One region of the Nicoliella sp. ESL1106 genome, then DNA from elsewhere that is predicted to be linked to it. Evidence: predicted binding sites of a transcription regulator. Region 1 holds the regulator's gene; the other holds the start of a gene.
The links. Region 1 encodes Rex, which represses fermentation and respiration genes when NADH is low (regulators of the CRP and FNR family bind a similar motif). Its sites were predicted from a motif close to TTGTGAANTANTTCACAA; they were not measured.
Positions count from the first base shown of each region.

Region 1 (3,425 bases):
GATTATCCAAATTAGCTTCCATCTTATCGTTATCAGTCACCATGTATTGTGACATGTAACCACGATCGAATTGCATTCCTTCAACGACATCTAGGCTAGTTTCAACCCCACGGGAATCTTCAATGGTAATGACCCCATCGTTACCAACCTTTTCCATTGCATCGGCAATCAATTCACCAACTTGCTTGTTAGCAGAAGAAATGGCAGCGATTTGAGCAATGTCGTTTTTGTTCTTTACTTCGTGTGACATTTTGTGTAATGCCTTTACAGCTACTTCGGTAGCTTTTTCGATTCCGCGGCGAACGCCAACTGGGTTAGCACCAGCGGTAACGTTCTTCAAGCCTTCGTTGACGATTGCTTGGGTTAATACAGTGGCAGTCGTAGTCCCGTCACCAGCAATGTCATTAGTCTTGGAAGCCACTTCAGCAACTAATTTAGCTCCCATGTTTTCAAAATGATCTGGGAGTTGGATCGCCTTTGCAATCGTTACCCCATCATTTGTGATGTTTGGACCAGCACCTTCTTCTAGGACAACGTTACGTCCCTTTGGTCCTAAAGTAGTCTTAACCGTATTAGCTAATTTATCAACACCGTTAAGTAATGATTTTCTTGCATCTTCTGCAAATTTAACTTCCTTAGCCATCAATTATCACCTCATGAAATTATTTTTTGTTTTTTATGATTTTAATTTTAATTTATTAATTAGTCGACAACTGCAACTAAATCCTTTTCATGTAAAACTAAGTAGGATTGGCCTTCGTAGTCAACGGAAGTGCCAGAGTACTTGTCGAATAGAACGGTTTCGCCTTCCTTAACTGCTGGTGCAACTGTCTCTCCGTTATCCAAGATCCGTCCAGCACCGACAGCGACTACCTTTCCAGTTTGGGGCTTTTCCTTAGCATTACTTGCTAAGACAATCCCGCCGACTGTCTTTTCCTTTTCCTCTTCAACTTCAACGATCACACGATCACCTAATGGCTTTAACACATTAATCCCTCCAATTAAGTTTACATAAATTTAGCACTTGAACTATGTCAGTGCTAATTGTTATCTTTAATATATATTCTTTTAATTTTAATTGCAAACATTTTGACCGCTGCCCAAATAAAAAAACGCTCATGCAACTTTGCATGAACATTTTATCGAAATCAGATTAATAATGCGATGATTTAAAACTAGGAATCTTGAATCTAAAGGTTTACTTAATGTAATGTTCAATAAAGTAAATCAAGGTCTGTAACTCATTCGTTAAATCAACATTTTGCACCGTTACGTTCTCGGGAGTTGATAGACGGACCTGGGTGAAGTTAAGAAAGCCCTCCGCCCCCGCTTTAATGGCATTATCGCAAACTTCTTGGGCCACTTTAGAAGGCACCGTTAAAATAACGACCTTGATCTGTTGATCCCTTAATTGTTGAACCATTTCTTCATATGAATAAATGGGGACCCCATTTTGAATGGTGTTAATCATTCGCTCCTTAGTATCAAAGGCAGCAGCAATCCTAACGTTGCTATCACGATGAAAATTAAAGTTCAGTAGTGCCTGTCCAAAGTTTCCGACCCCGACTAATGCAACGTTAGTCAAACGGTCTTCATTTAGAATCCGCTTAAAGAAATTCAATAAATTCTCAACATCATAACCATAGCCACGTTTACCAAGCGCCCCAAAATAGGAAAAATCCCTTCTAATCGTAGCAGAGTCCACTTGAATTGCGTCCGCGAATTTATTTGATGAGATTCGTTCAACGTTTGAATCGTGTAAAATCGTAAGGTATCGATAATAGATCGGCAATCTTTTTGCGGTTGCCCGTGGAATTTTATTTTCAGCCATAAGTCTTTCCTCCCGGCATTTTCGTTCATAAAAAAACGTTTCCAGATTATTTTATCATAAAAAAAGACTTTGTGAAATATTAATCAATTATATCGATTTTCATAATTTCATATTATATGTAAATTATGATAAAATTATCCTTAAACTACTATAATATAAAGGGGTGAGGACTTGCAAATCTTACAAGTAAATAACGTAACCAAAAGATTCGATGGTGTGCCAATTTTCACAAATGTTAATATGAATATTGAAAATCATGCTAGAATCGGGCTCGTTGGCCGCAATGGAGCCGGTAAATCAACGCTAGTTAAAATGATTATTGGTGAAGAAAGCATCGACGAAGGGAAGATTACTGAAAAAAACGGCCTTACAATTGGCTATCTTTCACAAAATACGGGTCTTCATTCAGAACGAAACGTCTGGGATGAGATGTTAAGCGTGTTCGCCGAATTAATTAAAACGGAACACAAGATGCACGCGTTAGAAATACAAATGAGTGATCAACAGGTTAATCAAGATCCACAAAAACTAGCAGAAGTCACTAAATCATACGACACGATTCAGGCTAACTTTACCGCTAATCATGGGTACAGTTATAAAGCTGAAATCAAGGCGGTTTTAAACGGATTTGGTTTTGGAGAATCATTCTACGAACAACCCGTTAATTCTCTTTCAGGTGGGCAACAAACCCAACTTGCATTAGCGAAACTGCTCCTTGAAAAACGCGACCTCCTTATTTTAGATGAACCAACCAACCACTTAGATGTTGAAACGATCACATGGTTGGAAGGCTACGTCCAAAACTATCCTGGTTCGCTTTTGATCATTTCACATGACCGTTACTTCATGGATAAGTTAGTCAATGAAGTCTATGACTTGGATAACGGAACGCTAACATATTACAAAGGTGATTACACTAGCTTTGTGAAGCAAAAACAAGCGCGCTATGCTGAACGGCTCCATGCGTATGAAAAACAGCAAGCTGAAATTAAAAAAATGCAGGACTTTATTGATAAAAACATCGTTCGGGCATCGACTACTAACCGTGCTCAGGCACGTCGTAAACAATTAGAAAAAATGCCAAAGCTCGAAAAACCATTTGATAATAATAAGGTCGCTCAATTTCGATTCTCAGAAGCAAAGCCCAGTGGTAACATCGTTTTAACCGTTCGGAATCTGGCGGTCGGCTATGATGATCAGGTTCTAGCTAGTCCAATTAACATTGACGAAAAAAAGCACCAATCGATCGCAATTATCGGACCCAACGGGGTTGGTAAGTCGACCCTATTAAAAACCATTTTAGGCAAGCTACCAAAATTAGCGGGGACCGTTTCATTCGGGACCGGAGTCAGCATTGGCTACTACGATCAAAAACAGACTTCATTACACAGTAATAAAACCGTTTTAAATGAAATTTGGGACGACTACCCTACTACTCCAGAAGGCCACATCAGAACCATTTTAGGGAGCTTTTTATTTTCTGGTAATGACGTTGAAAAAGTCGTCGGTAACCTTTCTGGTGGTGAAAAGGCGCGTTTGATGCTCACCAAATTATCAATGGATCACGATAATTTCTTAATTCTCGATGAACCCA
Region 1 covers NZ_CP196340.1:1,498,475-1,501,899, forward strand. The annotation lists gene groL (chaperonin GroEL) at 1-643, opposite strand, end outside; gene groES (co-chaperone GroES) at 703-987, opposite strand; gene ACSVI6_RS06510 (redox-sensing transcriptional repressor Rex) at 1,199-1,831, opposite strand; gene ACSVI6_RS06515 (ATP-binding cassette domain-containing protein) at 2,003-3,425, shown strand, end outside.

Region 2 (3,425 bases), 260 kb from region 1:
GTTTGAATAACATTGATCAATTATCAGGTAAAACCGTTTCAGGAGCCTCAGCATCCAATAACTCGCAAAACCTAAAGAACTACAATAATAAGATCAAGTTTAAGATGTTTGATGCCCGTGATTTAACTTACGAAGCACTATTGGCAGGACACGTTGATGGGGTGGTTAATACCAGAAATAACCTCTCTGCTATCATCAAACAAAAGCATTATGCATGGAAGATCCTAAAGGGAAGTGCTGCAACCGTCAACGTAGCATTACCATTTGCTAAGAACAATACTGGTAAGATTGCTAAATTGAACAAGGCAATTGCTGAAATGAAGAAGGATGGGACCCTTACTAAGTTAGCTGAAAAATACTTTGGCTATAATGCGGTTCAGGGCATCAAGTAATTATGTACAAAAAAAGCGCTGGTGGAAAATCACCAGCGCTTTTTTTAGTTTTTATTTGTCAAGAATTTGACAGAATTCAATTGTTTCGTGGTTAGGTCCTAAGATGTTAAAGAACCGAATACCATGATCCCAGAATGAAGGGATGGATTGAATTTCATCGTTGACCATGTCAAAGCCTTCAGCCTTAGCAGCTTCGAAAGCCTTGTCAACGTCAGTACAGTTCATTGAGAAATGGTTGATAGCACCGTTCTTCATAGTAACGGGGTCACCTTCCCAAGTTTCAATGGTAAGGTTGTTGTATTTCATGAAAGCACAACGGTTTTCGCCATTGTGGAATAAACCTGCTTGTTCAAAGCCAAGCTTTTCGTAAAAAGCAATGGTCTTGTCTAAGTCTTTTGAAGGAATTCCAACGTGTTGGAGTCCAGTAAAGTAATCTTGTAAAGCCATCTTATTTTCCTCCGTAGAAATTAATTATTTCAAGCTTCCGTCAAGTTCAACAACTGACTTACCAGGACGCTTGTCAGAACCATCAAGCTTACCAACAACTTCGTCAAGCTTAAGAACGTTCTTGATAAGTGGTTCAACATCAATCTTGCCACTTGCCATTAATGCAAGGGAGTCATCGAATGAGTATGGGTTAATGAATGAACCCTTGATGTCTAATTCCTTTTGGAATACTTCGTAAGTGTTAACAGTGAATGTTTGATCTGGACGACCAACACCAAACATAAGGATTTGACCACCCTTACCTGCAACTTCGATTGCCTTTTCTTGAGTTTCTGGACGACCAACGGCTTCGATAACGATGTCGTATTCTTCGTTAATGTCACCAGATTCAGTGTTGATTACGTGATCAGCACCAGTAAGCTTTTGTTCTTCGGCTAACTTGTCATCGTGACGACCAGTTAAGTCAACGTGTTGAACACCGTATGCCTTTAATAATTCAACGAATAGAAGACCCATGTAACCATCACCCATAACAAGAGCCTTGTAATGTGGTTGTAAGCTAAGACGACGGATACCGTGAACCCCACATGAAACTGGTTCAGTTGAACAAGCAGCCTTTAATGAAAGGTTGGCTGGAACGTGGTATACAACTGATTCAGGAGCAGTGAAGTATTCTTCCAAACCACCATCACGAGTAACACCAACAGCTGAAAGGTCTTCAGCTAATTGTGGACGGTCAACACGGAAGTACTTGTCCTTAGGGTAGTAGATGTTAGGGTCAACTGCAACACGATCACCCTTCTTGAATTGGGTAACGTTAGCACCAACAGCTTCAACAACACCTGAGTTTTCGTGACCTAAAACGATTGGAGGAACAGCGTCTGCTGAACCTGGAAGACCGTTGTAAAGTGCGTCGTCGGTACCACAGATACCAGCGTAAGCAGTCTTAACTAAGACTTCGTCAGGCTTTGGAGTTGGAGTATCTAAATCTTGGATTTCCATTTGTTTAGTACCAGTTAATACTAATGCTTTCATGTGTAAATATCCCCTTTAAATAATATAAATTTTTTAACCAGATCGGATGACCCAGCTTCAATAACTATTTTATATGAAATAACCATTTGTTTCCAAACATTTAGCGTTTAGCACCAATTGATTACACCTATAATACTAATGATTATTGATAAATAATCAACTGCCATTTTATCTAAATATAAAGATAATTGGATTTATAAATGAATAAAGTCACATTGTTACAACATGATGTAAGCAAAGTTAAATGTTGATTTAATGCTAATGATAGTTAACAGTTTCACAAACTTTTTAGCTTAAATCATGTCTTTTTATATATTTATTCATATTTAAACCGATTGCATGAATAAAAAATTAATTGGTATAATTTTTAAATATTTTGTGAATTTATTAACTAAAGTATAAGATATCTTAATTGTGATACGATAAGGGGATAATAAGGGGGCAATTTAAATTGCGGAAAGTTATTTATATTATCTTTTTTGGTTTCTTTGGCGGGGCACTTCGCGAATGGTTAACGCTTTTATCTGGAAACGATCACTTTGCAATGATTATTGCGATTAATTTATTAGGGACTTTCTTACTAGCCTTTCTGGTTAGCATTTTGCCATTGTTATTCAAAATCTCAAGTGAACTCCTTAGTGGGATTAGCGTTGGCTTTATTGGTAGTTTTACCACTTTTTCAACGTTTACGGTTGATTTTGTAAAGCTGTTCAAAACTTCACTAATTAATTCTTTTTGGTATCTTTCAATTAGTTTAGTCTTTGGATATATATTCGCATTAGTTGGAATCAAATTAGCGAACTACTTAATTGCAAAGGCGGGTGCAAAATAATGTTATCTAAAATTATAATTGTCGGACTCGCTGCTGCGTTCGGTGCGGTGATTCGTTATGCGATGATCGAATTGATTGGAAACAAAATGGGGTGGCAGGAATTTCCACTCGCTACCGTGGTAATCAACGTGTCAGGGTCGTTTCTCCTGGGTTTGTTAGCTGGGCAACTTGCTGATAGTTCAATGGCTTATCTAATCGGCAGTGGGATTTTAGGTGGGTATACCACGTTTTCCACGTTTATGAATGAAACGGTAAGGCTTCAGATTAAGCGTCCGACATGGGCTGGCTTATATTTCATTTCAACCACGTTGTTAGGAATTTTAGCAGCATTTGTTGGCATGGCGATTTAAAAATCGATTAGACCACATCGATAATTATTATTTTTCTCCAAAGTAAAGACCCCGATATGCTGAACATTTCCTGTTCAACCGATCGGGGTCGTTTGTTTATTATTGCCAAAACCTAATCATACAGCCTAAGCTCATTTCTCCTCTTTCATTAATGTTTCCGCAATTATATCGACTTAAAGAGGGGGTATCGAAACTTGTTGAATTGTAGAGATAACCCTTTAACTTGTTTCTTTCGTATATGTTGTAACCCACGATTTCGCCAGTCTGTTTTACGACAATATAGCCGCCGTTAGCTTGATCCAAACCGTCCCATTTGGTATTGGGCACCATTCCTAATGCAATGCTAATCAAAAGTTCTTTAACCTTGTA
Region 2 covers NZ_CP196340.1:210,013-213,437, reverse strand. The annotation lists gene ACSVI6_RS00945 (transporter substrate-binding domain-containing protein) at 1-392, shown strand, start outside; gene ACSVI6_RS00940 (VOC family protein) at 444-839, opposite strand; gene ACSVI6_RS00935 (zinc-dependent alcohol dehydrogenase family protein) at 864-1,874, opposite strand; gene ACSVI6_RS00930 (fluoride efflux transporter FluC) at 2,326-2,706, shown strand; gene ACSVI6_RS00925 (fluoride efflux transporter FluC) at 2,706-3,056, shown strand; gene ACSVI6_RS00920 (HpaII family restriction endonuclease) at 3,156-3,425, opposite strand, start outside.
Region 2: ACSVI6_RS00935 (zinc-dependent alcohol dehydrogenase family protein) is a predicted target of Rex. The motif match lies at 2,140-2,157, and genes of this name have one in related genera.